One region of the Streptomyces sp. GD-15H genome, then DNA from elsewhere that is predicted to be linked to it. Evidence: riboswitches for the same ligand, from Rfam matches in the RefSeq annotation. Region 1 holds a riboswitch; each other region holds the start of a gene.
What was found. A riboswitch is a leader RNA that binds a small molecule or an ion and turns the genes downstream of it on or off. The one in region 1 is predicted to bind cyclic di-AMP.

Region 1 (7,351 bases):
CCCGCGACCCACGGCTCCGCCCCCATCAGTGACTGCGGCACGACGAGCACGGCCTGCACTCCGCCGTAGATGTTGCTCTGCAGCCGGACATGGATGCCGTGCCGCTTCGCGAGTTGCGAGACCACGAACAGACCGATGCGCCCGTCGGCCAGCAGGCTGGCCACATTGACCTGGTCCGGGTCGGTGAGCAGGGCGTTCATCCGGTCCTGCTCGCCCACGGGCATGCCGAGCCCGCGGTCCTCGACCTCGACGGCGAGCCCGGAGGTGACGAGGTTGGCGCGGAGCAGGACCTGGGTGTGCGGGGCGGAGTACAACGTGGCGTTCTCGACGAGTTCGGCCAGCAGGTGGATGACGTCGGCGACGGCGTGCCCGCGCAGGGTGCCGTCGATCGGCGGTACGAGTTTGACCCGCGAGTACTGCTCGACCTCGGCGATGGCCGAGCGCAGCACCTCGGTCATGGGGACGGGGTTGCTCCACTGCCGCCGGGAGACGGCCCCGCCGAGCACGGCGAGGTTCTCGGCGTGGCGGCGGATGCGGGTGGCGAGATGGTCGACGTGGAAGAGGCCCTTGAGCAGGTCGGGGTCCTCGATCTCGTTCTCCATCTCGTCGAGGAGGGAGATCTCGCGGTGCACCAGGGACTGCAGGCGCCGGGCCAGGTTGACGAACACCTCGAGCTTCTGTTCGCTGCCCGCCTGGCTGGAGAGCTGGGACGCCTGCACGACGGCGGTGACGGCGCCGTCGTGTGCCCGGGACAGGTCGGCGGCGAGCAGGTCGAAGTCGTCGGCGTCCTCCGGCGTCCTGTCGTGCTGCCTCCGTGGTGGCGGGCCCTCTCCCCGGCGCAGGGCGTCCACCAGGCCCCCCAGGTCGGCCTCGCGCCGGGCCGTGCTCCGGCGCAGGCTCTCCACCCTCTCCTGCACGGAGCGGGCCGCGCGGTCGGCGGCCACGGCGGCGATGACGATGCCGGCCAGGGCCACCGACACCGCGCCGCCGAGCACGGCCCACAGTGCGGCGTCGGGTCGTACTCCGGTGGAGCGGACCGTGAAGAGCACGGCCGCGCAGGCGCTGAGGGCGACCGCGACGGGCGGCAGCACGGCGAGCCGCAGCAGCTGGGGCCGTATCTGTGTCTCGGGGAACGCGGGGGCGGGCCGGGAGGGCGGGCGTCCGTGCCGTCCGCCCTCCCGCCGGTCCGTGCGGGAGGCCGGAGCGCGGGAGTCGGGCATCGGTGTCCTCGAACTGGTACTGGTCCGTCGGTTCCGGGTGCCGGGCACGCCCGAGACGTTGGCCGGGCCCGGTCGGCGGGACCCCTCGCCCCGTCGGCTCCCTCGTCCGCCTTCTGCCTGCACGTACCGGTCCCCGCTCCCTGATCCGATCTGATGGGCACGCCCCCGGGACGCGATGTGCCTGGCGACGACTGGTGTCGTCGCGGTGTCGCCGTACCGGTCGGGAGCGCACCGAAAGGCCGAGGGCGTCGGCCATGCGTCGCCCGATCGGCACTCACCGTAGTCACCACCGCATCACGCGCGGTGGGCAGTTGACAAACTTGCCCGGACAGCGTCCCGCTCTGGTATGAGGCGTCGTACGACAGACCGATAAACCCGTCAGCGAGCCACCCAGAAACCGTCACGGCTCGATCCAACCTGGTCAGAAGTGGTCACGGGAAAAACGCTGAGGGCCGGGGAGCTCACGGCTCCCCGGCCCTCGTCCTTCCGTCGTCCACTCACCCGGACCGCCACAACGGCCGCGGTCGCTCCGTCGAAGCGGTCCCCGAGAACCCTTCGTACCTGAGGGATGTCCGCAAGATTTTTACTCTCCGTAGCAGCGTGGGCCACGGCTTCGGGCGGCGTCAGTCCTCTCCCACCAGGTCCAGGTCCCCGTGGGAGGAGGCGGAGGAATCCGTGACGGGGTCGGGTAGCGGCCACTTGTGGTCCGGGACGTGTCCCACGTCCCGCCACCAGGTCTCCGTCGGCAGCTCTCCCGCGGGTTCGAACGGCAGGCCCGGGACGGGGAAGGCGGCGGGCTGACCGACCGCGTCGGCGGCCGCCCTCGTCCACTCGCCGGGCTCCGCCCAGGGGTGCGGCGCCAGGTTGAAGGTGCCCCAGTGGATCGGCAGGAAGACACCGTCCGGGCGGCCTCTTTGCAGGTCCAGATGGGCCTGGATGCCCTCGGCCGGGTTCATGTGGATCTCGGGCCAGGAGCCCGGTCCCGGGAGCGGGTCCGGCCTGCCCTTGGGCCAGAAGTCCGAGTACGCGCCGATCTGGATCATCGTCGCGTCGAACGGGCCGTGGTCGGCGCCGATGTCCTTGAAACCGTCGAAGTAGCCGGTGTCACCGCTGTGGTACACACGGTGCTCCGCACCCGCGACGACCCAGGAGGCCCATAGGGTGTGCTGGGTGTTGCGCAGCCCCCGGCCGCAGAAATGGCGGGCCGGGGTGGCCGTGAGGGTGAGCCCCCCGATCCGCGCCGCCTCGTGCCAGTCCAGTTCGCGCAGCCGGTCGGCGGACACGCCCCAGTGCTCCAGATGAGCGCCCACTCCGAGCGGCACGGCGAACAGCGTGTCCGTGCCGGCCAGCGCCTTGATGGTGGGCAGGTCCAGATGGTCGTAGTGGTCGTGCGAGATCACCACGACGTCGACCGGGCCGAGCGCGGCCAGCGGCAGGGGCACCGGGTGCAGCCGTCGGGGCCCGGCGAAGGGGAAAGGGGAGCAGCGCTCTCCCCACACGGGGTCGAACAGGACCCGCTGACCGTCGATCTCCGCGAGCACGCTGGAGTGGCCCATCCAGGTGAGGCGCAGCCCGGTGGCCGGCGGGCGGGCCAGGTCGGCGAGGGTGGTGGAGTGCACCGGTACGGTGCCGTGCGGCGCACGGTTGTACCGGGTGTCCTTGTCGAAGTAGGTCTTCGCCAGGTCTCGGGACGAGCCCGCGGGCCGGGACCGGGTGGGGCCCCCGGGGTTCTGGAACACCCCGTCCCGGTAGTGCGGGGATCTGCGGATGCGCGCCATGCGCTCACCACTCGGGTCCGCGCCGAAGGCCGCGGGTCGCAGCGCACGGAGCCCGGAGCTCTGGGAACGGAAACCGGCCACGATGCCTCCCAGCGGAGTCGGTCAGAAACCCCATTATGTGCGGACTGCCCGGTACCGCGGTGTCGGACGGGACGGAACCGGCCGCACGGGGCGATGGCCCCCGAGGGCTCCGGTTCGCGGGTGCGGGAGTCCGTGCCCGCACCCGCCCCCGCATCCGCTCCCGTGCCCGCCGCGGCCGTTCCCGCCCGGCGTTACGCCACCGAGGCGATCCGCACCTTGATGTCGTCCGGGGACAGCGTCCCCTTCGCCGTCACGTGGTCCCCCGACGACTCCCCGCGCAACCGGCGCCCTATCCACGGCACCAGGTACTCGCGCGCCCAGTGGACGTCGTCCCGCCGGACGTCGAGGTTGCCGCGCGGCGGCAGCGGGGGCCAGGGCTGCTCCGGGTCGGCCGGGACCTCCAGGCCGAGAGTCCGGCCCGCGCGGAGCGCCACGCGCGTGTGCCCCTCGGGCGACAGGTGGAGCCGGTCGGCGTCCCAGGCCCTGCGGTCCTGGACGCTCCTCAGGGACCACAGGTCGAGCACCGGGCAGCCGTACCGGTCGGCGACGGCCCGCACGTGTCCGTTGTAGGTGGCGATCTTGCCGCGCAGATGCTTGAGCAGCGGCACTCCACGGGTGTCGAACCCGGTCGTCACCAGGACCGTGCCGCAGACCGCCGTGAGCGCGGCGACGGCCCGCTCGAAGCGCTCGGCCACCTCGTCCGGATCGGTGCCGGGGCGGAGGATGTCGTTGCCACCCGCACAGAACGAGACCAGTGCGGGAGCCAGTTCGACGGCCTGCGGAACCTGGTCGGCCATGATCTGGTCGAGCAGTTTTCCGCGCACCGCGAGATTCGTGTACTGGAAGTCGCCTTCGGGACGGCGGTCGGCGAGAAGTACGGCGAACCGGTCGGCCCAGCCGACGAACGCCCCGTCCGGGCCGGGGTCGCCGACGCCCTCGGTGAAGCTGTCCCCCACCGCCACGTACGACCCGATCACTGAATTGCTGTCACTCTTCGAATCGTCTGCCACGAAGGGACATGATTCACCTTCGAATGTGACCTACGCGACCGTAGGAAGGGATTGACGTACGGTGAGATAAGCCACTCCCGAAGCAGTGCCTCATTCCGGAATAGTCGGCAAAGACGTTGAGGGGCGAAACACGCCGAAGGCCGGACCCGGGGATCGGGGTCCGGCCTTCGGCGGTGTGTCAGGCAGGCTGTCGCGGGGGTCAGCCGAGGGAGACGCCCTTCGAACCGAGGTAGGCGACCGGGTCCACGTCCGAGCCGTAGTTCGGCGTGGTGCGGATCTCGAAGTGCAGGTGCGGGCCGGTCGAGTTGCCGGTGGACCCCGAGAGGCCGACCTGCTGGCCGCCGCTCACGGTCTGGCCGGCCGAGACGGACAGCGAGGACAGGTGGGCGTACTGGGCGTAGTGGCCGTCGTTGAGCTTGATGACGACCTGGTTGCCGTACGCACCGGCCCAGCCCGCGGAGACGACGGTGCCCGGGCCGACGGCTTTCAGGGAAGTGCCGGTCGGAATGGCGAAGTCGACACCGGTGTGGTAGCCGCTGGACCACATGCTGCCGGCCACCTTGTAGGCGGTGCCGAGGCCGCTGCCGGGCACCGGCGAGCTGTAACCGGAGGTGTTCGCGACCTGCTTCGCGGTCGTGGCGCCGGAGGAGGCCTTCGGAGCGGACTGCTTCGAGGCCACCGAAGCGGCCTTCGGCGCGGACTTCTCGGCGGGCTGCCCGGCCGACGACTTCGACGCGGAGGACGGGGCGGACGGAGCAGTGGAACCGGAAGGGCTGGACTTCTTCGGCGCGCTCGTCGCGGCCTTGCCGTCGACCGAGAGCTTCAGGCCGGGGTGGATGAGTGACGGGTCGTCACCCACGGCCTCACGGTTGTCGGCGTAGAGCTGCTTCCAGCCGCCGTCGACGTTCTCGGACTCGGCGATCTTCGCCAGGTAGTCGCCGCCCTTGACTATGTACGTGCGGGTGTCGCCGTTCTTGCCGCTGTCGGCCTTCTTTCCGTCAGCCTTCTTGTCGGTGACGGAGAACGACTGGACGGCCTTTTCCGGGGCCGCCTGCGGAGTGGCGGCGTTCGCGCCGGTGGCGCCGAGAAGCGGCAGGGCGAGCGCGGCGCCACCGGCGCCGGCGACGGCGATGGAACGGGTGAGGCGCGAAGCGCTGGGAAGGCGGTGCTTACCCTTTGCGGGCATGACGAATTTCCTCTCCGGCGCCTACGAGGTGAGCTGTCGGGTTCGGACTGGAGATGCCCGGCCGCGTCGAAACGCGGCTTAACCCCAAGCCTGTTCCGGAGACCGGAACAGGCAGTCGTACCTGTGGGTCCCCCGCTCCTGCCGTACACGGGTCAGTGTGTGCGGGCTCCGGGCGGCGGCAGGATTAGGCGTCCGTCCGGATCGATGGCGAACGTAGGCGACCACGACGCAAAGGGACAAGCGAGAGGTTCCGAGCGAAGGCGCTTTTCCGTGATCCATTTACCTGAACACCGTCACCCAGAGTCGTCCCGGATTTCCCGCGCCCCCCGAATTCCCCTGCGAAACGCCGGAATTACGTGAGCATGATGACAACACATCGTCACCGATATGACGATGCTCACCACGCCTTCCCCATTTCCCCTCACATCTGGGCATGTTCTGGCGAAATCCGCTAAACGGACAGAATGCCCTTAATTGGGGGATCGCGGGCGTCCCGCTCCGGCCGGACGGTGGGTTCGGAAGGTCCGCGCCGGCCGATCCACGGACAACTCATTGCCCCTGACAGGCATGTCGTATCGTCGGGTGACACCCGCCGGCGCCGCCGCGCCGGCGGCGGCGAGTGGGAGAGGGGCCCCCGTGACGCAACACATCCCGTCGACCGAACCCGAGCTGACCGGAGTGCGGAACTTCCGCGATGTGGGCGGACTGCCGACCGTGGACGGCCGCCGGGTGCGGCACGGAGTGTTGTTCCGCAGCGGTCATCTCGCCCACGCCACCGCGTCGGACGCCGCCTTCCTGTCCTCCCTGGGACTGCACACCGTCTTCGACTTCCGCAACACGGCCGACCAGAAGCTGGACGGGCAGGACATCGAACTGCCGGGTGTGCGCAATGTGAACCTGCCGCTGAGCGACCCGGCCGGCGGCGCCCGGTTCTGGAAGATGGTCCGCGACGGCGACCTGGACCAGCTGCGCTCGCTCCTCGCCGACGGCAAGGGGGCGGACCGGATGATCGCCTCGTACCGCATGACCGTCAGGGAACGCACCGCCGAGCACTCCCAGGTGCTGCGCTCACTCACCGAGGACGGCGTCCCCGCGCTGATGCACTGCGCGGCGGGTAAGGACCGCGCGGGCGTGTCGGTGGCGGTGACGCTGCTCGCCCTGGGCGTGGAACGGGACGCGATCTTCGACGACTACCTCAAGTCCAACGCCAAGCACCGCCGCTACAAGGTGCGCCGCAGCGGCAGCCCCGCCTCGGCCTACTCCCCCGAGGTCATGGAGCTGCTCGACCCCCTGTTCGACGCCCGCGCCGAATACCTGTCGGCCGCCCTGGAGACCATCGAGGAGACCTGGGGCGGCGTGGACCCCTATCTCGAGACGGCTCTCGGGCTCACCCCCGAGAGCCGGGAGCGACTGCGCGAGCGTCTGCTCGACTGAGGCACTGCTCGACCGGGCAGTGCCTCACTGGGGCACTGCCCGGCTGAGGGCTACTGCTTCGCGCCCAGCTCGAACAGCAGGTAGATGAAGCCCGCGAAGAGGTGCCCCACCACGACGTAGACGAACAGCCTCACCCACAGGGCGCGAGGGAACTTCTCCTCCAGGTCTTTCATGACACATCTCCATGGGTGGGGCCCAGGCACAGGGTGGCCGTGGGGCTCTGCAACAGGGTATGGACGAAGAGCAGCTCGACCCCGTCGGGGTCCTGAGCGGCGATACGGTGCGGGGTCAGCGAGTCGAAGTGCGCGCTGTCGCCCGGGGCCAGCCGGTGCAGCGCGTCCCCGAGTCGCAGCAGCAGCCGCCCCTTGAGGACGTACAGCCATTCCTCACCGGGGTGGACCCGCACGATGCCGCCCTGGGAGCCGTGGGGCACCTCGACCCGCAGGGCCTGCATCCCGCGCCCGGGGGAGCCGGCCTGCCGGTACGTCCAGCCGCCCGCGACGGTCGGTTCCACGTCGGCGGCGCGCAGCACCGTGTCATGGTCGGCGGTCGTCTCGCCGAGCAGTTCCGAGACGGTCGTACCGTAGATCCGGGCCAGGGAGAGCAGCATGGGCAGCGAGGGCTGACGCTGCCCGGTCTCCA
Region 2 (7,351 bases), 3.5 Mb from region 1:
GGCGGCGCGGTTCTGGCACACCGGCGGCGAGAAGGTCCTCTACACCACCGACGAGGGCGCCGAGCGCGCCCGCGCGCACGGCCTCGCCGCCGACGTCGTACCGCTCGGCGCCGCACTCGACTGGCGGCGGCTCCTCACGCACCTGCACGACGTGTACGGCGTCCGGCGGCTCATGGTGGAGGGCGGCGGCCTGATCCACACCCAGCTCCTCACCCAGGGCCTCGCCGACGAGCTCCAGCTGGTCCTCGCCCCGCTCTTCGTCGGTGACCCCGACGCCGCCCGCCTCTTCGGTCCCGGCGCCTACCAGGGCGGGCGGCTGCGGCTGCTGGAGACCCGCCCGATCGGCGACGTCGTCCTCATGCGCTACGAACCCACCGCCCCCGGCACCGGCCCGCTGCCCGTCGCCGCCGACCACCACTGGCTGGCACTCGCCTGTGAACTGGCGGACCGGTGCCCGCCGTCGGAGACGGCGTTCAGCGTGGGCGCGGTGGTGGTCGCGGCCGACGGCACCGAGCTGGCACGCGGCCACTCCCGGGAGGGCGGCGACCCGGTGGTGCACGCCGAGGAGGCCGCCCTCGCCAAGATCGACCCCACGGATCCGCGGCTCACGTCCGCCACCGTGTACTCCAGCCTGGAACCCTGCGCGCGCCGCGCCTCGCGTCCGGCGCCCTGTGCGCGGTTGATCCTGGACGCGGGGGTACGGCGGGTGGTCACCGCCTGGCGGGAGCCGGACACCTTCGTGGCGGAGGCCGACGGCAGCGGGGTACTGGCCGACGGAGGCGCCCTGGTCGTCGTACTGCCGGAGCACGAGGAGGCCGCCAAGGCGCCGAACGGCCATCTGATCGGCCGGTGACGCGGGGGCGGCGGTAAGGCGTGTGCGGAGTGTCCCGCGGATGCCGTATGCTGGTGACACAACGACGCGGGGTGGAGCAGCTCGGTAGCTCGCTGGGCTCATAACCCAGAGGTCGCAGGTTCAAATCCTGTCCCCGCTACTGAAGGCCGAGGGCCGGAATCCGAAAGGGTTCCGGCCCTCGGTCGTTCCCGGCTTCCGCACCGCCGTTCCGGCTCCCGCACCGTTGTCACACCGGGTGATCGGGTTATCGTATTGCGTATAACAACTGATAAACCGTCAGGTTCAGTGTGACGCATGAGGCAGAGTCAGCTCGCCCCCTTTTAGCCGGTTGTGGCGCTTAAGTCCGTGCGGAAATCGTTAAGGATCAAGAGGAACGGCTTGGAACCCGGCCCCCACCTCTATTAACGTTCGATAACGCAGCGCGGTCGTCCCAGCCGTCACACGAGTCGGCTCCGTGCGCACGCGCCGAATCCCGCAAGGGAACCGGGGAACCAACATCTTGGGGTGAATCGCGTGGATGCCCCGTGGAGACACGGACGGTAGACGCGCGTAGGAGACCTTCCTGCTCCGAACCCGTCAGCTAACCCGGTAGGCGAGAAGGAAGGAAAGGAGTACGCCCACGTGGCGTCGAACAGGCCTGTCCCCGAGGCCCCCTTCATGCCGAGCCAGCACGACAGCGACACCTTCGGCTACGGCGGCATCCGCACCGACGAAGGCCCCTTCGAGGAGTGGAACCCCACCGAGGAGTCCATCCACCCCGTGCGCGGCCGGCACCGCGTCGGCAAGCAGCGCAGCGGAGGCCTCGCCCGCAGCTCCACGGTCCTGGGCGTCGGCGTCATAGCCGCCGTCGCCGGTGGCGGCATGGCCAGCGCCCAGACCGGCAAGCCGCCGATCTCCCTCTCGATGCCGGACCTTCCCTCTGTTGGTTCCCTCATCTCCGACGAGGAAACCCCCGAGGGCTCCGCCACCGCGCTCAGCGGCATCGGCACGGTCGCCGACGAGACCACCGAGCAGGGCACCTCCGACGCCGGCGAGGCGCTGCACGCCCGGATCATGGCCCAGGTCGAGCAGCAGCAGAGCCAGGCCGAGGACAAGGCCGCCGCCGAGGCCGCCGCCGCCGCGGAGAAGGAGGCCGAGGAGAAGGCCGCCGCCGCGAAGAAGGAGGCCGAGGAGAAGGCCGCCGAGGCGAAGCGGAAGGCGGAGGAGGAGGCCAAGAAGAAGGCCGAGGCCGAGCGCCTCGCCGAGCTGGCCCGGCAGTACGCGCTGCCCACCTCCTCGTACACCGTCTCCTCGACCTTCGGTCAGGCCGGCGCCTACTGGTCCTCCGGCCAGCACACCGGCCTGGACTTCGCCGCCCCCACGGGCACGCTGATCAAGGCGGTCCACACCGGCACGATCACCTCCGCAGGCTGGGACGGCTCCTACGGCTACAAGACCGTGCTGACCCTCGACGACGGCACCGAGATCTGGTACGCCCACCAGTCCTCCATCAGCGTCAGCGTCGGCCAGCAGGTCACCACCGGCGATGTGATCGGCCGCGTCGGCTCCACCGGCAACTCCACCGGCGCCCACCTCCACCTGGAGGTCCACCCCGGCGGCTCCGCCTCGGGCATCGACCCGCTGGCCTGGTTGCAGTCGAAGGGCCTCACCGTCTGAGACGATCACAGCCCCGGCAGTCCTGACGACGACCCCCCGACGTCAGGGCTGCCGGTCAGACGTTTCAGGGGCGGTACGGGTACGCGTGAGGGTTCGGCCGGTACGCGGAATGCGCGGGGTACGGGGCATATGCGGGGGTCGCGGCGCCGGGCCTGCCGTACGCGCCGTACACCGGCCAGTGCGGCACGGGAGGCGCGAGGGCGCGGGCCGCCTGCTCCAGGGCCGGGCGGGCCGCGTCGCGGCGGCGCCACAGTTCCCGCAGCAGCTCCCCCTCCCGTGCCGCGAAGTCCGTGCCCGCGCGGCCGCGGCGTGCCCGGTGCCGCAGGAACGCCAGTGACGTCGCGTACGCCTCGTACCGCGCCACCGCCCGCGCCGTCGCCCGGCCCCCGTGCCGGCGCGCGTACCGCCGGGCGAGGCGCCGGGCCCGCATCGAGCCGAGCGCGAACGGCTGGGCCGGGGTCAGCCAGCCGGCGACGACGTACGCGGGCAGTTCCGTCCGTACGGTCCGCAGCTCGCGCTGCCGCGTCCACACCACCAGCCAGGTCAGCAGGCAGAACGACGGCACCATGAACGCCGCGTACACGGCGAAGAAGCCGTACTCGCCGAGGGCCGAGGAGCCGTTCCACAGCGCGTGCACGCCCATCGCGAGCAGCAGACCGCCCAGCGGCAGCAGGACGCGCCACAGACGCCGGCGCTCGGTGGCGAGCGCGGAGACGCCGAAGCCGATGCCGGTGAGCACGGTGAAGAGCGGGTGCGCGAACGGCGACATGACGACGCGGACGAAGAAGGTCGCCGCGGTGACGGAGGAGACGCCGCTGCCGCCGGTGAGCTGGTCGGTGCCGAAGGCGTTGCCCAGGTAGAGGATGTTCTCGGTGAAGGCGAAGCCGGTGGCGGTGACCCCGGCTATCACCACGCCGTCGAGGATTCCGGTGAAATCGCGTCTGCGGAAGAGGAAGACCAGCAGGACGGCGGCGGCCTTCGCCGACTCCTCCACGACGGGGGCGATGACGGTCGCGCCGAGGGTGTCGGCGCGGGACGGGTCCGCCGTCTCCGCCGCTATCCACTGCGTGGCGAAGCTGTTGGCGACGATCGCCATCAGCGCGGCGGCGCAGGCACCCCACGCGAAGGAGAAGGCGAGGTTGCGCCAGGGGCCCGGTTCGACGCGGTCCAGCCAGCGGAAGGCGGCGATGAGCAGCGGCACCGGGAGGACGGCGAGGCCGAGGCCGACCAGAAAGCCCTCCGTGCCGGTCTGCTCGCGGACCAGACCCAGGATGACCAGGCCGGAGAGCGCGAGGAGGGTGATCAGCGCTCCGCAGCGCACCCAGGGCCGCTGCCACCAGTGCGCGTGCCGCGGGGCTCGACCGGGCGGCCCGGCGGGGTGTGCCGCCGCGCTGGGCTGCGTCGGGTACGGACGGCTGGTGTCCACGGCATTGACCCTAACGAGGGAAGGGCGCTGCCCGCAGGTACGCCAGGTGGGCTCAGGCGCCGGTGGGGGATTGCCCGGTGGGCCGGCCGCTGTGCCGGTCGTCGTGCTGTACGCGACGGAAGAGCAGGTCGTTCACCACATGGCCCTTCTCCAGTCCCTGTCCCTCGAAACGGGTCAGCGGGCGGAACTCCGGGCGCGGCGCGAAACCGCCGTCCGCCAGGGTGTTCTCGAAGGCGGGATGCGCGGTCAGCACCTCGAGCATCTGCTGGGCGTAAGACTCCCAGTCGGTGGCGCAGTGCACGACCGCGCCCGGTGCCAGGCGGGTCGCGGCGAGGGTGAGGAAGTCGGGCTGGATCAGCCGGCGCTTGTGGTGCCGCTTCTTGGGCCAGGGGTCGGGGAAGAAGACGCGCAGTCCGCTCAGGGAGTCGGGGGTGAGCATCTCGCGGAGCAGGATGATCGCGTCGCCGTTGCCGACGCGCACGTTGTCCAGGCCGCGCTGGTCGGCGAGGCCGAGCAGATGGCCCTGGCCGGGGGTGTGGACGTCCACGGCGAGGATGTTGGTGCCGGGGTCGGCGGCGGCCATGCGCGCGGTGGCCTCACCCATGCCGAAGCCGATCTCGAGGACGACGGGGCGGTCGTTGCCGAAGAAATCGGCGAGGTCGAGCCGGTGCCTCCCGTCGACGTCGAAGCCCCACCGGTGCCACAGCCGCTGCAGCGCGTCCGCCTGCCCGGCGGTGACCCGGCTCCGGCGCGGCTGGAAACTCCGGATTCGCCGCTCGAAGTGCGACCCGGCGGGATCGGCCTTCGGCCCGTCGGGGAAGCGGGGCTCCCCCCTCTCCCGGGTACGGCGGATCGAACACACCGGGCGTGTGCTCGGCGTGCGCGGCTGCGGAGGTGTTCAAGGAGTCAGACACAGTGCTCTCGATTTTACGGCGGGCCTCACGGTGACTTCACGGTCGCGTCGGCAGCGGCGAGCGACCGGCCGGCTCCTCACCGCGCCGGGTCGGCCAGGGCGCTCAGTGCGCGGTGGGCGATTTCGCGGCCGATGGGCAGGGACGCGGTTGCGGCGGGGGAGGGGGCGTTGAGGACGTGGATCGCGCGGGGGGTTTCCTGGATCAGGAAGTCGTCGGCCAGGGTGCCGTCGCGCAGGACGGCCTGGGCGCGCACGCCGGCCGGGGCGGGCAGCAGGTCGGCCTCCCGGACCGCGGGCAGGAGCAGGCGGACCGCCTCGGTGAAGGCCCGCCGGGACAGGGAGCGGTGCAGCTCGCCGGTGCCGTACCGCCAGTGGCGGCGGGCCAGGTGCCGGGAGCCCGGCCAGACCAGGGTGGCGGCCAGCTCGCGCGGGCGGACCGTACGCCGGTCGTAGCCCTCTCGGGCCAGCGCCGGTACGGCATTGGGGCCGACGTGGACGCCGCCGTGGACGCCGCGCGTGAGGTGGACGCCGAGGAACGGGAACGCCGGGTCGGGCACCGGGTAGACCAGGCCGCGGACCAGCTCCGGCCGGGCCAGCTCGTGGTACTCGCCGCGGAACGGCACGATGCGCATGCCGGGATCGTCACCGGTGAGGCGGGCGATCTCGTCGCAGTACAGCCCGGCGCAGTTCACCAGGACCCGGCCGCGCACGACGTCCCCGGCGGCGGTCAGGGCCGCGACGCCCAGCTCCGGGCGGCGGTCGACGCGGACGACCCGCGCGCCGTAGCGGATCTCCGCTCCGGACGCCTCCGCCAGGTGACGGGCCACCGCCGCGAAGTCGCAGATGCCGGTGGTGCCGACGTGGATGGCGGCCAGGCCCTCGATCTCCGGCTCGTACTCGGCGATCTGCGCCGCGCCCAGTTCGCGGACCGTCAGCCCGTTCTCCCGGCCGCGCTGGACCAGGGCGTGCAGGCGGGGCAGTTCGTCCCGGTCGGTGGCGACGATCAGCTTGCCCGTCACGGCGTGCGGGATGCCGTACTCCGCGCAGAACTTGACCATCTCCGCCGCGCCCCGTACCGCGTACCGCGCCTTGAGGGAGCCGGGGCGGTAGTAGATGCCGCTGTGGATGACGCCGCTGTTGCGGCCCGTCTGGTGCCGGGCGGGGCCGGGTTCCTTCTCCAGCACCGTGACCCGCGTGCCCGGCGCCGCGCGAGTGATCGCGTACGCCGTCGACAGGCCGATGACGCCGCCGCCGATCACCAGCACGTCACAGTCGTACGACCGCCGCACCACCCGCACCACCTCCCGCTCCCGATAGTGCACTGTGCCACTGACAACCCCGTAAACCCCGGAGGCGGCAGGGGGTCGCGCCGGTCTCGGTGGCGGCCCGGTCGGGCGAGGCTCAGGCGGGCGTCATCAGCAGCGGCCGGGCCCGCTCGCGCAGCTCGACCACGCGGGGTTCGTCGCCATAGGGCTCCAGGCGGTGCAGGAGGTCCTTGACGTACTCGGTGGTGCGGGCGGACGAGATGCGGCCGGCCACCTCCACCGCGCGCACGCCCTGCTCGCACGCGGCGTCCAGGTTGCCCGACTCCAGTTCGGCGACCGCCGAGACGACGAGCCGCAGGCCGTGCGAGCGCACGAACTCCTCCGTCGGCCGCGACAGCGCCTGCTCGGTGAAGCGGCGGACCTGGCGGGGGGCCTTCAGATCGCGGTAGCACTCCGCGGCGTCGGCGGCGAACCGGTCGTAGGAGTAGAAGCCGAGCCAGCTCGGGTCGCTGTCGCCGGGGCGGGAACGTTCCAGCCAGCCCTCGGCCGACTTCAGGGCCGCGCCGGCCGCCGGGGCGTCACCCGCGCGTGCGTGCGCGCGTGCCTCCACGAGCCGGAAGAAGCTCATGGTGCGGGCCGTGGCCAGGCCGCGGTTGCGTTCCAGCGCGGCCTGGGCGAGGTCGACGCCCTCGTCGCCGAAACCGCGGTAGGTCGCCTGGAGGGACATGGAGGCCAGGACGTATCCCCCAGGGGGACGTCGGCCGCCGCGCGGGCCAGGCGCAGGGCCTGGATGTAGTAGCGCTGGGCGGCCTCCTGCTGGCCGGTGTCGAAGGCCATCCAACCGGCGAGCCGGGTGAGTTCGGCGGACGCGCCGAACAGGGCGCGGCCGACGTCGTCGGCGTAGGAGCCCAGCAGCAGGGGCGCCGCCTCCACCCTCAGGCACTCGGGGACCATCGAGGAACGCCAGTCGCCGCCGCCGTACTTGGAGTCCCAGCGCCGCGCGTCCTCGGCCGCCTCGCGCAGTTTCCGTACATCGCTGTGGCCGACTTTGGCCGGTGCGGCCGAGCCCTCCGCCGGGCTCACCTCGCGCGCGACCGAACTGTCGGCCGGGGTTATCAGCCAGCGCGAGGCAGGTGTTGCGTATGCGCTCACCGCGAACGATCCGGCGAGCGACTGCCAGATGCCGCCGGACCCCGCTCTGCGGCCGGCCAGGTCCAGCCGGTACAGCTCGGTGGCGG
Region 3 (7,351 bases), 6.3 Mb from region 1:
CCGCCGCCGGCCTCAGCCCGTCTCGCAAGCCCGACTCGATGCGCTTGACCTCCGCGAGCCAGTCCTGTCCGAGCAGCAGCTCGATCGAGGCGCAGGCCACGGCCGCGGCCAGCGGATTGCCCATGAAGGTCGGACCGTGGGCCAGCACCGGTACCTCGCCGCGCGAGATGCCGTCGGCCACCCGCGCGGTGCACAGCGTCGCCGCCATGGTCAGATAGCCACCGGTCAGCGCCTTGCCCACGCACATCACGTCCGGTGTCACCGCCGCGTGCCCGGCCGCGAACAACGCGCCCGTGCGCCCGAACCCGGTCGCGATCTCGTCGAACACCAGCAGCACGTCGTGCGCGTCGCACGCCTCGCGCAGCACCCGCAGATACGCGGGGGAGTGGAAGCGCATCCCGCCCGCGCCCTGCACCACCGGCTCCACGATCACCGCGGCCAGTTCCCCGGCATGCCGTCCGATCAGATCCCGCAGACGGCCGGCGTACGCCTCCTCGTACTCCGCGGGCGGGGCCTCGGCGAACACCTGCTTCGGCAGGACCCCGGCCCACAGCTCGTGCATCCCGCCCTCGGGATCGCAGACCGACATCGGCTGCCAGGTGTCGCCGTGGTAGCCGCCCCGCCAGGTCAGCAGCCGCCGCTTCTCGGGCCGCCCGAGCGAACGCCAGTACTGCAGGCACATCTTGATGGCGACCTCGACGGACACCGAGCCGGAGTCGGCGAGGAAGACATGCTCCAGTCCGTCGGGCGACATGTCGACAAGGAGCTTCGCCAGCCGGACGGCGGGCTCGTGCGTGAGGCCGCCGAACATCACATGACTCATCCGCGCGAGCTGCTCACGGGCGGCCTCGTTCAGCACCGGGTGGTTGAAGCCGTGGATCGCCGACCACCAGGACGCCATCCCGTCGACCAGTTCGCCCGAACCGTTGGCGAGCCTGAGCCGCACCCCGCTCGCCGACTCCACGACCAGCGGCTCCCCGCGCCCCGGCATGGGCCCGTACGGATGCCAGACGTGCCGCCGGTCCAGCTCGAGCAGCTCGGGGACGGACCGCTCAGGCATTGGGAGCGAGATCCGTTCCGGCACCCCGGCGGCGGACCGCGACGAGATCGGTACGCGGCCCGTCGGCCCGGCCGGCCGCCTCTGCGACCGTCTCCGCACCCGCGACCGTCTCCGCACCCGAGGACGCCTCCGCACCCGCACACCCGCCGGAGGACGACGCCTCCGCGCAAGCTCCCGCACCCGAGGGTGCCGTACCGCAGACCCCGCCGTCGTCGTGCGACCCGCACCCGCCCACCCGGTGCCCGGGCAGGGTCACCTGGTCGGTGCCCTCCACCTCGAACCCGGCGTCCGCGATCATCTCCAGGTCGGCCCGTCCCGCCTGGCCCTCGCTGGTGAGGTAGTCGCCGAGGAAGATCGAGTTGGCCAGGTGCAGCGCGAGCGGCTGCATCGTGCGCAGGTGCACCTCCCGGCCGCCCGCGATCCGCACCTCGACGTCCGGGCACACGAACCGCACCATCGCCAGGATCCTGAGGCACCGCTGTGGGGTGAGGTTCCACTCCTCGGCGAGCGGTGTGCCCTCGAACGGGATCAGGAAGTTCACCGGCACCGAGTCGGGGTCCAGTTCGCGCAGCGAGAACACCACGTCGACCAGATCCGTGTCGCTCTCACCCATGCCGGCGATCAGCCCGGAGCAGGCGGACAGGCCGGCCGCGTGCGCCTTGTGCACGGTGTCCACCCGGTCGGCGTACGTGTGCGTCGTGGTGATGTCCCCGTAGGTGGCCTCGGAGGTGTTGAGGTTGTGGTTGTAGGCGTCCGCCCCCGCCTCGCGCAGCCGCTCCGCCTGGCCGTCGGAAAGCAGACCGAGGCAGGCGCACACCTCGACGCCCTCGTTGCCCTCCTTGATCGCCTTGATGGTGTCGGAGACCCGGTCCACGTCACGGTCGGTCGGACCCCGGCCGCTGGCCACCAGGCACACCCGCTTGGCGCCGCCCGCCAGCCCGGCCGCGGCCGCCTCCGAGGCCTGCTCGGGCTTGAGCCAGGTGTACTTGAGGATGTCGGCCTTGGAACCGAGCCGCTGGGAACAGTAGGAGCAGTCCTCCGGGCACAGGCCCGACTTGAGGTTGACCAGATAGTTGAGTTTCACCCGTCGGCCGAACCAGTGCCGCCGCACCTTCCCGGCCGCGGCCACCACGTCGAGCAGGTCGTCGTCGGACGTCCCGAGGACGGCCAGCGCTTCCTCACGGGTCGGCGTCTCGCGCCGAAGCCCCTTGTCCACCAGCGTGTTCAGCAGGTCCATGAGAGCCGATCCTGTCCTATTCGGCCGCCGTGGCCAAGGAGGGTTCGTACAACAGAGGCGCTTCCGGGTGTGGGCATGGCCACACGATGGTCCGCAGGTGGTCCCGCTAAGGTCTGTGCATTGCCTACAAAAGCACCGGAGGACCGATGGCGTTCGGGTGGATCGGCGAACAGGCGGAGCTGCGGCGCCGGGCCGGACTCGTACGGACCCTGCGCCCACGGGCCGCCGACGCGCCGCTCCTCGATCTGGCGAGCAACGACTACCTGGGTCTGGCCCGCCATCCGGAGGTCACCGAGGGCGCGGCACGGGCCGCGCGGACCTGGGGCGGCGGGGCGACCGGGTCCCGGCTCGTCACCGGCACCACCGAACTGCACACCGCGCTGGAAAGCGAACTGGCGGACTTCTGCGGCTTCGAGGCGGCCCTCGTCTTCTCCTCCGGCTACGCGGCCAACCTCGCCGCCGTCACCGCGCTGGCCCCGCACGGTTCGCTGATCGTGTCCGACGCGGGCAACCACGCCTCGCTGATCGACGGCTGCCGACTGGCCCGCGGCGGGACGCGGATCGCGGCGCACGGCGACCCGGACGCCGTGCGCAAGGCGCTGGACGGGCACGACGGACCGGCCGTCGTGGTGTCCGACACGGTCTTCTCGGTCGACGGGGACGCCGCCCCGCTCACCGCGCTGGCCGAGGCGTGCCGGGAGCACGGCGCGGGACTGGTGCTCGACGACGCCCACGGCCTCGGGGTGCTCGGCGACGGAGGGCGCGGCGCCCCGCACGCGGCCGGACTCGCCGGCGCCGACGACGTCGTCGCGACGGTCACGCTGTCCAAGTCGCTCGGCAGCCAGGGCGGGGCGGTGCTCGGCCCGGCGCGGGTCGTCGAACATCTGGTCAACGTGGCCCGGACGTTCATCTTCGACACGGGCCTCGCCCCCGCGGCCGCCGGCGCCGCACTGTCGGCGCTCCGGCTGCTGCGCCGGGAACCCGGGCGTGCCGCACGGGCGGGCGAGGTGGCGCGCGAACTGCACGGACGGCTGACGACCGCGGGTCTTCGAGCGGTACGTCCCGACGCCGCGGTCGTCTCCGTGCGTGCCCCGTCCCCGGAGCAGGCCGTGCGATGGGCGGCCGACTGCCGGGCGGCCGGCCTGTCCGTGGGCTGCTTCCGTCCTCCTTCCGTGCCCGACGGCATCTCACGGCTCAGACTGACCGCCCGCGCGGACCTGTCCGGGGCCGAGATCGAACGCGCTGTACAGGTGGTCGACGAGACGCGGCCATGAGTCGGCGGGGCACGGCCGTGGGTCGCTCGACCACGGATGGTTCGGTCGGTGGTGCCGGACGGATGGGCGGGTCGGTGGTGCTGCCGGTCAGCGGAGCGCGGCCACGAACTCCGCCCAGCTCGCGGGGGAGATGAGCAGCGCGGGTCCGGCCGGGTCCTTGGAATCGCGCACGGCGAGCAGCCCGGCACCCGGGCCGGTGGCCGGCCGGGCCGTCTCGACGCAGTTGTTCGCGCCCGTGCTGTAGCTGCTGCGCAGCCACCGCACACCGTGCAGATCGGTGCTTGAGGGAAGGGTCCGAGGCGGTGCGAACATCGTGCCTCCTCACACGCCGGCAGCTGTCCCGGCGATGAAATCCAACGAGTCCTCGGGCGAAAGGGCGTGGATCGAAAGGGCGTGGAAAGCCTCCGAGTACACCCGGAGGTCTTCTTTCCGCTCGAGATAGAGGCTACTCGTCAAGTGGTCGAGAACTACAACGTCCAGATCAGAAGTGCGCGAAAATGAGAAGATTACGAAAGGCCCGGTGACGCCGATGTGCGCCCCGGCCGTGAACGGCAGGACCTGGAGCCGCACTTGAGGGAGGCGTGCCGCCTCCACGAGCCGGTTCAGCTGCCGGGTCATCACGCCGGGACCGCCGACCTCCCGGCGCAGCACCGCCTCGTCCAGGACGGCGGTCAGCTCCAGGGGCGGCTCCGCCCGCAGCACGTCCTGCCGGGCCAGCCGCACTTCCACCAGCGTGTCCAGCCGCTCCTCCGAGGCACCCTCCAGCGCGGCCTCGGTCACCGCCCGCGCGTACTCGGGTGTCTGCAACAGCCCGGGAACCACCGTGGTCTCCAGCGTGCGCATCGCACTGGCCTGGGACTCCAGGCTGATGAAGTCCCGGTAGGTGGGCGGCAGTACCCCCCGGTACGCGTGCCACCAGTGATGCCGTCCGCCGCTGTCGTCGGATCCCGCCAGCACCAGCAGCAGCTCTCGCAACTGGCGATCGGTCAGGCCGTAGGCGTCGAGCAGTAACCGCACATCGGCCGGTTTCACCCCGCTCGTGCCCGTCTCGATCCGACTCACCTTCGACTGGTGCCAGCCCACCAGCCGGGCCGCCTCACCACTCGTGAACCCCGCCGACGTGCGCAGCGAGCGCAGTTCGGCGCCCAGTTTCCGGCGGCGCACCGCGGGACCGTGCTGCATGGTTTCCCCCTTACTCCCTACGAGCCACCCGAATACGGTCTCTCGTCGCAGAGTTCACCGCTTTGAGCGACAGATATATGCATATCTTGGCCGTATCGTCGCCCACGCCCTGTGCGGATGGCAGTCTGGCGACGAAGTACCAGTGCGGGACCGTACTCGAATCGGCCGCTCCGTGTCGGACTGCGGGCCCGGGGGAAAGGGACGACGTCGCCATGGCAGACCATCTGGAAGCATCCATCACTCTGCCGAGCGATCCAGCCTCGGTTTCCGCCGCGCGCGCCCATGTGGTGGGCACGCTGGCGGAGTGGGGCATGCCGGCGGACACGGAAGTCTCCGACACCATCCGGCTGATCGTGTCCGAACTGGCCACCAACGCCGTGCAGCACACCTTCGGGCAGTCACCCACGTTCACGGTGGACATCGCCCTCGACCACGACGAGCGGTTGCGCGTCGGAGTCACCGACAGTCATCCGAGGTTCCCCAAGTGGCTTCCCGCCGCGGTCCAGCAGGACAACGGCCGGGGGCTGGTCATCATCCGCTGGCTGACCGCGGAATGCGGGGGCAGGATGAGGGTCCGCCCCACCAGGGAGGGCGGCAAGACCATCTCCGTCGTGCTCCCGTGGACCGTCCCGGCCGAGCGGGTCACGCCGGCGGGGCAGCAGGAGCCGTAGGGGCCACGGCGGAGGACCGCAGCGGAACAGCACGGCGGAGCGGTGCAGCCTCAGCCGCTTCGGTGGCTGTCCGACGGGGTGGCGGGGCGGCGGCAGGGGAAGTGCCGCCGCCCCCGCGGATCAACTGACCCGGCCGTACATGACGCTGCGGGTCCAGATCTTCTGCAGGCGTACCACGTCCCCGGTCTTCGGGGCGTGCCAGATCTTGCCCTGACCCGCGTAGATGCCGACGTGGTAGATGTTCCGGCCCGAGTGGAAGAACACCAGATCGCCCACCTTGCGGTGGGTGGCCGAGATCTGGCGTGTCTTGTTGTACTGCTGGGCGGCGGTGCGTGGCAGTTGCTTGCCCGCCTTCTTGTACGAGTAGAGGGTCAGGCCGGAGCAGTCGAAGCGGGACGGTCCGGTGGCGCCCCACCGGTAGGGCGCCCCCTTCTTGGACGCCGCGACGTTGAGAGCCTTGACGGCCGAACTCGCGGCCGTCGCCTCCGAGGCGGCACCGGGAACAACGATCGAGCCGCCCACGGCGGCGAGGGTGAGGGCCGAGGCCGTGCCGGCCCGGGCCATGAGAGACGGGACACGATTGAGCGCGGTCATGCGCAACCCTTCGTCAGCCGCCTGTGAAGGATGACCTGTCGGATTCGGGCTGGCGAAGTTGCCCGGCCGCACACGTGCGGCTTCACCCCAAGGGCAGCTCGGGACGGGAATCCCCGCTCCGGCGACCCGTTGTGCTCGGGTCCTCCACTCCTGCCGATCCACTCCTGTCGACCGGTCATCCGGGCGGCGGCAGGACTCGGCGTCCGCCCGGATCGCCCCGCCGCGGCGGCGGGGGCTTGTCGTCAGTCAGCGATCTTGGCAACGGTTGGCCCGAAATCCCACTGGAGCCGGTGGTTTGTGTTGTTACTCACCACTCATCCGTTCGGGTGGGCAGCGCTGTGTCCGGGCTGTCGTCCAGAGTGCCGAGGAGCCCCGGACCAGCATCGGAATACTTGGTTTCGAAACGGGGCGCGCGCGGTGCGCAACCTTGGCGGCCCGAAAAGAAGTCGTGCGTCTACGCCGCTTGGGGGTAAGCCTTTTGGTCCGTTTCAACTCCGGTGCGGACGTGCGCCGGCGCACGCCCCGCCCGGACCGGTACGGGCGTCAACTGCCGGAGCCCGGTGGCAGGGTGACGCGGGCCGTGCGCCGCTCGCCGTCCAGCACCCGCAACGCACGGGCCAGGGTGGCGGCGTGCAGTTCGGTCTCGCCGCGCCCGTGCATCAGGGCCAGCGCGTCGCGCAGGGCGACGGCCCTGCCGACCAGCGCCTGCGCGGCACGCAGTCCCCGGTAGGTGTCGCCGTCGCGAGCCGGGTTGATCCGGCCGAGCAGGTCGACGGCCTCGAGGTAACGGTCGATCAACTCGGCCTCGGCGCGGGTCAGCGCGGGCAGCGGCGGCAGCTCGGGTGGCAGCATCGGCGACTCACCTCCTGCCGGGGGTGGGCTGCCGGCCCTTGCGGCCGGTCATGATCCGGTCCGCGAGGCCGTAGTCCACCGCCGCCCGGGCGTCGAGGACCGTGTCCCGTTCGATGTCCGACCGTGCCTGCTCCGGAGTGCGGTGGGTGTGCCGGACCAGCATCTCCTCGATCCGGGCCCGAACGCGCGTCAGCTCCTCGGCCTGGACCGCCAGGTCGCTCGCCTGACCCTCCACCGGCTCCGTCAGAGCGGGCTGACGGAGCACCAGCCGCGCCCCGGGCAGGACGTACCGCTTGCCCGGCGTCCCGGCGGCCAGCAGCAGCGCGGCTGTCCCGGCCGCCTGGCCCAGGCAGACCGTCTCCACCTCGCAGGTGAGGTAGCGCAGGGTGTCGTGGATCGCAGACATGGCGTGGAAGGAGCCGCCGGGCGAGTTGACGTAGAGGGAGATGTCCCGGTCGGGGTCCCGGTGCTCCAGGTACAT
Region 4 (7,351 bases), 2.7 Mb from region 1:
GCCACCCGGGCCTGCGGCCGCACCCGGGACACGGCGGTGGCGAACTCCGGTTCCATGAAAGGGCTGCGGGGTGCGTCCGTCGCGGCGCGCAGCTCACGCCAGCGTTTCCGCTCCCCCTCCCCGAGCTCCTCGAGCCTCAGCACACGTGTGCGTCCACTGCTCACCTGACCCCCCGATCAAGTCCCCCCGGACACTTGGAAGGTACCGCCCGGGACCACCGGGACGGTAGGTGGCGGACCATGTTGTTGCCAAGTGGTGCAGAGGCCTTTGACAGGCCCGTACCCGGTGATGACGGAAGCGGCCGGGCGCGCGGCCGTGACGAGGCGGTCGCACGGTGGTGGGACAGCGGTCGCGCGGCGATGGTCCGGCGGTGGGGGCGCAGGATAAGGGCCGGGGGTGTGCGGACGGAGGTGTTCCGGGTGAGGGTGAGTCGGGCAGGCGTGGTGTCCGTATTCTCTGATCATGGCCGCACCCACCGCTTATTCACTCATCGCCACCGACCTGGACGGGACGCTGCTGCGCGGCGACGACTCTCTTTCCGACCGGTCCCTCGCCGCACTCGCACTGGTGACGCGGGCCGGTGCCCGGCATCTCGTGGTGACGGGCCGCCCGGTGCCCAGAGTGCGGCCGCTCCTGGACGAGCTGGGGAGCACGGGACTCGCGGTGTGCGGACAGGGCTCGCAGGTGTACGACGCCGGCGCGAACCGGCTGCTCCACTCCGTCACGCTGGACCGGGAACTGGCGGAGACCGCGCTCGGCAAGATCGAGGCAGAGGTGGGGGAGGTGTACGCCGCGGTCGACCAGGACGGGGCCGACGGACTCACCCTGATCGAGCCGGGCTATCGGATGCCGCACCCGACGCTGCCCGCCGTGCGGGTCGGCCGACGGGACGGTCTGTGGGTCCTGCCGATCAGCAAGGTGCTGTTGCGCCACCCCTACCTGACCGACGACGAGTTGGCGGCGACGGCGCGTTCGGTGGTCGGTTCGCTGGCCACGGTCACCATGTCGGGACCGGGCACGGTGGAGCTCCAGCCGTGCGGTGTCACCAAGGCGACGGGGCTGGCGCTGGCCGCCGAGCATCTGGGGCTGAGTCGGGAACGGACCCTCGCCTTCGGCGACATGCCCAACGACATCCCGATGTTCGACTGGGCGGCCCACGGTGTCGCCATGGCCAACGCGCACCCCGAGCTGAAGGCGGTGGCCGACGAGATCACCACGACGAACGAGGACGACGGCGTGGCCGCCGTCCTCGAGCGGTTGTTCGGCGGGGCGGAGCGGGGCGGCACGCGCCCCCACACGTGCCGCCCCGCCCTCCGCCCCGGCGGGTGACCCCTCGGGCCGGGTGTGCCCTGGTGCGCCCGGGTGTCTCAGTAGGCGCCGAAGACGTTGTCGATCGAGCCGTAGCGGTCCGCCGCGTAGTTGCAGGCAGCCGTGATGTTCGCGACCGGGTCGAACGGGTCGAAGGCCGTGCCGGGCACGTGGTACGCCTGGAAGGTCGGGTCGATGACCTGCAGCAGGCCCTTCGACGGGGTGCCGGCGACGGCGTTGGAGTCCCACAGGTTGACGGCCTGCGGGTTGCCGGAGGACTCCCGCAGGATGTTGCGGTGGATGGAGTCGTAGCTGCCGGGGATGCCGTGCTGCGCCATGATCGACAGCGACTCGCGGATCCAGCCGTCGAGGTTGTCCGGGTACGCCGTCTCGGATCCGGCGGCGGCCGGGGCGGACGACGCGGGCGCGGCGGGAGCGGCGGAGGCGCTGGTGGCGCCGAACACCGGGAGGGCGATCACGGCGACGCCGGCGACGGCGAGGGAGCGGACGAGGCGGGTGCGGCCGAAGCGGCGCTGACCGGATGCGGGCATGGCGGGCATGTATGCGTTCCTCTCCTACGCCTACGAGGTGAGCTGTCGGGTTCGGGCGGGAGAGTGCCCGGCCGTGCCCCTGCGGGCATGGCTTCACCCCGAGCCGTCCCGGCGCGAACCGGTCCGGCGGCTTACCTGGGTCCCCCGCTCCTGCCGTGCGTGAGTGAGTTGATCGATGGGTGGTGCGGGCGGCGGCAGGATTCGGCGTCCGCCCGACAGGCCGGGAACGTATGCGAGAGCACATGTCGGGAACAAGTGCGAACGTCACGGATAACGCCGGTTGATCTTTCCTTGGGTTGTTTGGGGGGCTTGATCCTTTGCGGGCGTCAACGGTCAACTCGCGCTCGATGGAAGGGGAAACGTCCCCACGTGCGAGTCGCGTGCGGGTCGGGATGCGCGTGACCGACCTCACTGGCCGCACCGCGCGGGCGCATTTGCCGCCAACAGGAATTTGCATAGCAAATACGGCAAATCGGGCACCGGGGTGGGCGGGGTGGACTGCGTGCCGAGATGCGGCTCGGTGCGTGTCCGGCGCATGCGTGAGGCGCGTCCGGAAAGTCGATGAATGTCCTGTGCTGTCAACTGGTCGGAAACGATCTGGTGGTGTTCCGGTATCGGAGGGCGCCGTGACGTGCCGTCCACGCGTGCGCAAGTGAATTTGGGGAATGTGGGTGCTGGCGGTGATCGAAACATGACCGGATACGCTGACTCGAGTGATGTCAGCGACCTGTCGACAAGCAGCGCAAGACGTCTGAGCGCCAGTGGACACCAGCAGACAGGAGACCCCTCGTGACCGTCGTCGGGCCATTCGGGCTGAGCGTGCGGGACCAGGCTCTGGAAGCCGCTGTCCAGGCCGGGATGACGGCTGTCGAGGAAGGGCTGCTCGAGGCCACCAAGAGTGAGGTCCCCTTCATCACGGGTGCCGCCCAGCACCTGGTGCGGGCAGGCGGCAAGCGGTTCCGGCCGCTGCTCGTGATGCTCGCCGCCCAGTTCGGCGACCCCTACGCGCCCGGCGTCGTACCGTCCGCCGTGGTCGTGGAGCTGACCCACCTGGCCACGCTGTACCACGACGACGTGATGGACGACGCCGGTGTGCGGCGCGGGGTGCCCAGCGCGAACACCCGCTGGGGCAACTCCGTCGCGGTCCTCACCGGCGACTTCCTCTTCGCGCGCGCCTCGCACATCCTGGCCGACCTCGGGCCGGAGGCCGTACGGGTACAGGCGGGGGCGTTCGAGCGGCTGGTCACCGGTCAGATCCTGGAGACCGCGGGGCCGCAGGACGGCCGCGATCCGATCGACCACTACCTGGACGTCCTCGGCGGCAAGACCGGCTCACTGGTCGCCGTCTCGTGCCGGTTCGGCGCCATGATGTCCGGCGCGGACGACACGGTCGTGGACGTGCTGACCCAGTACGGCGAGCGGCTCGGGATCGCCTTCCAGCTCGCCGACGACGTGCTGGACATCGCCTCCGACTCCCACGAGTCCGGCAAGACCCCGGGCACCGACCTGCGCGAGGGCATTCCGACGCTGCCCGTGCTGCGGCTGCGCGAGCGAGCGGCCCGGCTGGGCCTGCCCGAGGACATCGCGCTGTGCGAGCTGCTGGACTCCGATCTCAGGGACGACGGCCGGCACGCCGAGGCCCTGCGCCTGCTGCGCGCGCACCCCGCGCTGGAGCAGGCCCGCCGGGACACCGTGCGCTATGCGCAGGAGGCGCGCGCGGCGCTGGCGCCGCTGCCGGAGTGCGACGTGAAGACGGCCCTGGCCGAGCTGTGCGACGCGGTGGTGCACCGGGCCGGCTGACCGCCCGCCACCCTCCCTCGACCCCTACTGGTCGGGGGAGGAAACACCTCCTCGTGTCATACCGCAGCAGTACACGGAGTTGAGTCCGGGGTCTGACGCTTCCGCCTGCGGGGTTTGATCAGATGGAGCACGACGGACACCACTCCTCACCGATTCGGGTGAGAATGGCGGCTCAGGGTGTGACTGGTGCGAGGAACACGAGACGCAGGCCGCCGCCGACCACGGAGGTAAGGCACATATGGCACCGTACGAATCCGACGACACGACGACCGCGGGGACGACCCGCGAGCCGGGCGCGGGCGGGCGCAGGGCCGCGCGGTACATCGTCCCGGTCACGGTGATGGGAGTGGCGGCCGCGACCATCGGGCTCGTCCCCGCGATCGCGGACTCAGGCGACCCGGACCTGCCGAAGATCACCGCCGCGCAGCTCATCGAGAAGATAGCCGAGTCGGACACCGAACAGCTGTCCGGCACCGTGAAGATCACCACCGACCTCGGACTGCCGGACCTCGGGGGCCTGGAGAGCAGCCTGGCCTCCGGCGCCATGGGGCGGGGCGAGGGCGGCTCGTCCGCCGACCCGTCCGCCAAGCTCACCGAGCTGGCCTCCGGCACGCACACCCTGCGCGTCGCGGTCGACGGCCCCGACCGGCAGAAGGTGTCGCTGCTCGAGAACGCCGCCGAGTACAGCCTGATCCACAACGGCAAGGACGTCTGGGGCTACGACAGCGAGTCCCACGAGGTCTACCACGGCACCGTCGATGAGTCCGCCGAGGACGAGGACCGGGAGCACCAGCCCCCGGCCATGCCGAAGGACTTCGCCGAGGAGGTGCTGAAGTCGGTCGACGACACCACGTCCGTCACCGTCGACGGCACCGCGCAGGTGGCCGGTCGCGACGCCTACAAGCTGGTGGTCAAGCCCAAGCAGTCCGGTTCCACGGTCGGTGTGATCAGCATCGCGGTGGACCACAGGACCGGGACGCCGCTGAAGTTCACGCTGACCCCGGCGAGCGGCGGTGCCGCCGTCGTGGATGTCGGCTTCACCAAGGTCAGCTTCGACCGGCCGGCCGCGTCGACCTTCGACTTCACCCCGCCCAAGGGCGCCAAGGTGACGGAGGAAGGGGCCCTGGAGGAGGGGGAGAAGGGCAGGGAGCTCACCGGCAAGCCGCAGGGTGCCCCCAAGTCCGAGGAGGACCTCGCCGAGGGACTCGACGGGCTGAAGATGCTCGGCGAGGGCTGGAACTCCGTCGCCACCTTCGACACCGGCGCCGAGGGGGGTCTGCCGACCGGCTCCGAGGGCGGTGACCTCGGCGGCTTCCTCGGCTCGCTCGGCGACCAGGTGAAGGGCGAGTTCGGCACGGGCACCGTGTTCAGCACCCGCCTGGTCAACGCCCTGTTCACCGAGGACGGCAAGGTCTACGCCGGCGCCGTCACGAAGGACGCGCTGGTGAAGGCTGCCAACGAGGCGAAGTAGCGGGGGATGCAGGCCCCTGGGACCTCCTGACGAGGCGACAGGGCCGGCCCGGTGGGGCACGACGGGGGACGAGGGAGCCGGCGGGTGAGGCAGGTACGGATGACGGCTCATCGTCACCCGCGGGCTCACCAAGCGCTACCGCGGCGGACGGCTCGCCGTCGACGGTCTCGATCCGACCGTCCCGGCCGGCAGCGTCTTCGGCTTCCTCGGTCCCCACGGCTCCGGCAGGACCACCACCGTCCGCACGCCGATGCCCGTCCACTGGGACGACTTGGTGAAGAACCTCGGCCTTCAGGCCCTGTACGCGCTGGTGTTCGGCTCGGCGGCCCGGGCGAGGTTCACGAAGAAGGACATCACCGCATAGAACCGCCTGGACCCGAGGGACCCGCCCCCGCTCCTGCGCCGCTCGCACCCCGCCGTTCCGCCGCCCGTGCCACGGCGAGCAGCAGCGCCTCCCGCCCGTGCGGTGCCACCAGTTGGAGCCCCGCCGGGCAGCCGTCGCTGCCGAACCCGGCCGGGAGGCTCAGCGCGGGGTGCCCGCTCACGTTGAACGCCCAGGTGAGCGAGGTGGAGTAGACGTCACCGGGGCCCTCGTGGCCGTGCGGCGCGGTAGGCGCCGTGGGCGTCAGCAGCAACTCGGCGTGGGTGAAGAGGCGGGCCAGGCGCCGGTCGTTCGCCACCCGGACGCGGTGGGCTTCGGAGGGGCCGGCGGGGTCGAGGAGGCCGGGGCGGGGACCGCCGGGGGCGCGCAGGGCGAGCCAGGCCGGGGCGGGGTCCAGGAGCAGCGGAGGCTCCGACGACCGTACGGGCCGCGGGGGCCGTACGAGCCGTACGACTCCGGCGTCGACGAGCCGGTCGACCGCGGCGCGGGCCAGCGCGACGGGCTCCTCGTCGGGGTCGGCGTAGCCGAGGTCGGAGGACCAGAGCGCGGTGCGGGGGCCGGGCGGCGACGCCTCGACGGCGGTGGGCGGCGGCGACACCGCCCGCCACCAGGCCGCCGCGTCCGCTGCCGTACGGGCGAGGACGCCGGGTGCCGCGAGCCCCGTGCGGTCGGGTGACGGGAGGCGGCCGTTGGTGACCTTCAGGCCGATGACCCCGCACCACGCCGCCGGGATGCGTACCGACCCCGCACCGTCGCTGCCCGTCGCCAGCGGCACCAGCCCCGCCGCCACCGCGACCGCGGCCCCGGCCGAGGAACCGCCCGGTGTGCGGTCCGCCCGCCACGGGTTGACGGTCCGTCCGCGCGCCCCGAGCCCCCAGGTCTGCCAGGGGGTGCCGGGCCCGGGTACGGCGGTGGCCCCCACGGCGACAGCACCGGCCGCGAGCAGCGGACCCGCCGCCCGCCGCCCGTACCGCCCCTTCACGGCGACCGGCACCCCGGCCAGCGACAGCCACCCACCCGCCACCGGACTCTCGGCTCCCGGGTTCCCGGCCCCGCCGGAGCCGGGTGGACCCGCATCGAGCCGGGCGTCCACCTCGGCCGCCCGCCGCAGCGCCTCCTCGGCCCACACCTCGGTGAACGCGCACAGCACCGGATCGGCCCGCTCGATCCGCGCCAGCGCCTCCGCGACCACATCGACGGCCCGCAGTCTCCGCGCGCGCACCGCGGAGGCGATCTCCGCCACCGTCCTGGACGGAGCGGCCCCCACCAGTCTCCTCACGCCCGGCTCCTTCCCCGCTCGCGCGGCCGATACGCTGGAGCCGAGAGGCGTGAGGAGGACGGCGCGCGTCGGTGCGGGTCAGCGCAGCGATCCCGTCAGGCGGGCCAGTGGCTCCGTCTCGCGGGGCGGGCGGCCGCTCAGGTCGCCCAGGCGCCACTCGGGAACCCACGGCACGCGGTACACGTCGATCAGCGACTCGATGAGCCGGACGCGCTGGGCGAGGGGGCGGGGCAGCCGCCCCGGCGCGTCGGCCACCAGGACCACGGCGTCGAGGTCGAGCCCGTACGGGGCCTCCCCGCGCCGGAACATCTCCACGGTCGGGACGACGGTGTCCAGACCGGACGCGTGTGTCCGGGCGACAAGCAGCACCGACTGCGGATCACCCCGGCCCGGCCAGGCGCGGCCGCTGTCGTGACCGCCGTGGACCGCGGCCAGCGTGGAGACCCCGGCGCCGCCGTGGGTGCCGACCCAGGAGAAGCGCCGGGCCGTCGCATGGGCGCGGGCGGGCTCCGGCGGGACCGGCTCCGGCGCGGCCACCGGCCCTCGGATCCAGATCTCCG

Region 2: linked by a shared signal. The riboswitch ahead of WJ438_RS21490 (M23 family metallopeptidase) and the one ahead of WJ438_RS05305 (peptidoglycan DD-metalloendopeptidase family protein) in region 1 are both predicted to bind cyclic di-AMP.
Region 3: linked by a shared signal. The riboswitch ahead of WJ438_RS34645 (C40 family peptidase) and the one ahead of WJ438_RS05305 (peptidoglycan DD-metalloendopeptidase family protein) in region 1 are both predicted to bind cyclic di-AMP.
Region 4: linked by a shared signal. The riboswitch ahead of WJ438_RS17430 (transglycosylase SLT domain-containing protein) and the one ahead of WJ438_RS05305 (peptidoglycan DD-metalloendopeptidase family protein) in region 1 are both predicted to bind cyclic di-AMP.

What each region holds. Positions count from the first base shown of each region.
Region 1 covers NZ_CP149447.1:1,065,300-1,072,650, forward strand. The annotation lists gene WJ438_RS05290 (ATP-binding protein) at 1-1,220, opposite strand, end outside; gene WJ438_RS05295 (MBL fold metallo-hydrolase) at 1,844-3,079, opposite strand; gene WJ438_RS05300 (SGNH/GDSL hydrolase family protein) at 3,271-4,056, opposite strand; gene WJ438_RS05305 (peptidoglycan DD-metalloendopeptidase family protein) at 4,289-5,275, opposite strand; cyclic di-AMP (ydaO/yuaA leader) riboswitch at 5,279-5,443, opposite strand; gene WJ438_RS05310 (tyrosine-protein phosphatase) at 5,912-6,709, shown strand; gene WJ438_RS05315 (DUF6126 family protein) at 6,760-6,882, opposite strand; gene WJ438_RS05320 (helix-turn-helix domain-containing protein) at 6,879-7,351, opposite strand, start outside.
Region 2 covers NZ_CP149447.1:4,550,070-4,557,420, forward strand. The annotation lists gene WJ438_RS21480 (dihydrofolate reductase family protein) at 1-853, shown strand, start outside; tRNA gene WJ438_RS21485 (tRNA-Met) at 919-992, shown strand; cyclic di-AMP (ydaO/yuaA leader) riboswitch at 1,307-1,463, shown strand; gene WJ438_RS21490 (M23 family metallopeptidase) at 1,475-2,509, shown strand; gene WJ438_RS21495 (PrsW family intramembrane metalloprotease) at 2,574-3,935, opposite strand; partial or broken gene trmB (tRNA (guanosine(46)-N7)-methyltransferase TrmB) at 3,988-4,849, opposite strand; gene lhgO (L-2-hydroxyglutarate oxidase) at 4,926-6,170, opposite strand; partial or broken gene WJ438_RS21510 (MFS transporter) at 6,250-7,351, opposite strand, start outside.
Region 3 covers NZ_CP149447.1:7,333,021-7,340,371, forward strand. The annotation lists gene WJ438_RS34615 (adenosylmethionine--8-amino-7-oxononanoate transaminase) at 1-1,060, opposite strand, end outside; gene bioB (biotin synthase BioB) at 1,053-2,297, opposite strand; gene WJ438_RS34625 (8-amino-7-oxononanoate synthase) at 2,444-3,571, shown strand; gene WJ438_RS34630 (DUF397 domain-containing protein) at 3,659-3,883, opposite strand; gene WJ438_RS34635 (helix-turn-helix domain-containing protein) at 3,893-4,753, opposite strand; gene WJ438_RS34640 (ATP-binding protein) at 4,966-5,424, shown strand; gene WJ438_RS34645 (C40 family peptidase) at 5,545-6,018, opposite strand; cyclic di-AMP (ydaO/yuaA leader) riboswitch at 6,022-6,230, opposite strand; gene WJ438_RS34650 (hypothetical protein) at 6,562-6,870, opposite strand; gene WJ438_RS34655 (ATP-dependent Clp protease proteolytic subunit) at 6,878-7,351, opposite strand, start outside.
Region 4 covers NZ_CP149447.1:3,733,257-3,740,607, reverse strand. The annotation lists gene WJ438_RS17440 (GNAT family N-acetyltransferase) at 1-143, opposite strand, end outside; gene WJ438_RS17435 (HAD family hydrolase) at 463-1,329, shown strand; gene WJ438_RS17430 (transglycosylase SLT domain-containing protein) at 1,368-1,859, opposite strand; cyclic di-AMP (ydaO/yuaA leader) riboswitch at 1,872-2,035, opposite strand; gene WJ438_RS17425 (polyprenyl synthetase family protein) at 2,649-3,659, shown strand; gene WJ438_RS17420 (LolA family protein) at 3,898-5,130, shown strand; partial or broken gene WJ438_RS17415 (ABC transporter ATP-binding protein) at 5,240-5,383, shown strand; gene WJ438_RS17410 (amidase family protein) at 5,484-6,791, opposite strand; gene WJ438_RS17405 (DUF6668 family protein) at 6,870-7,351, opposite strand, start outside.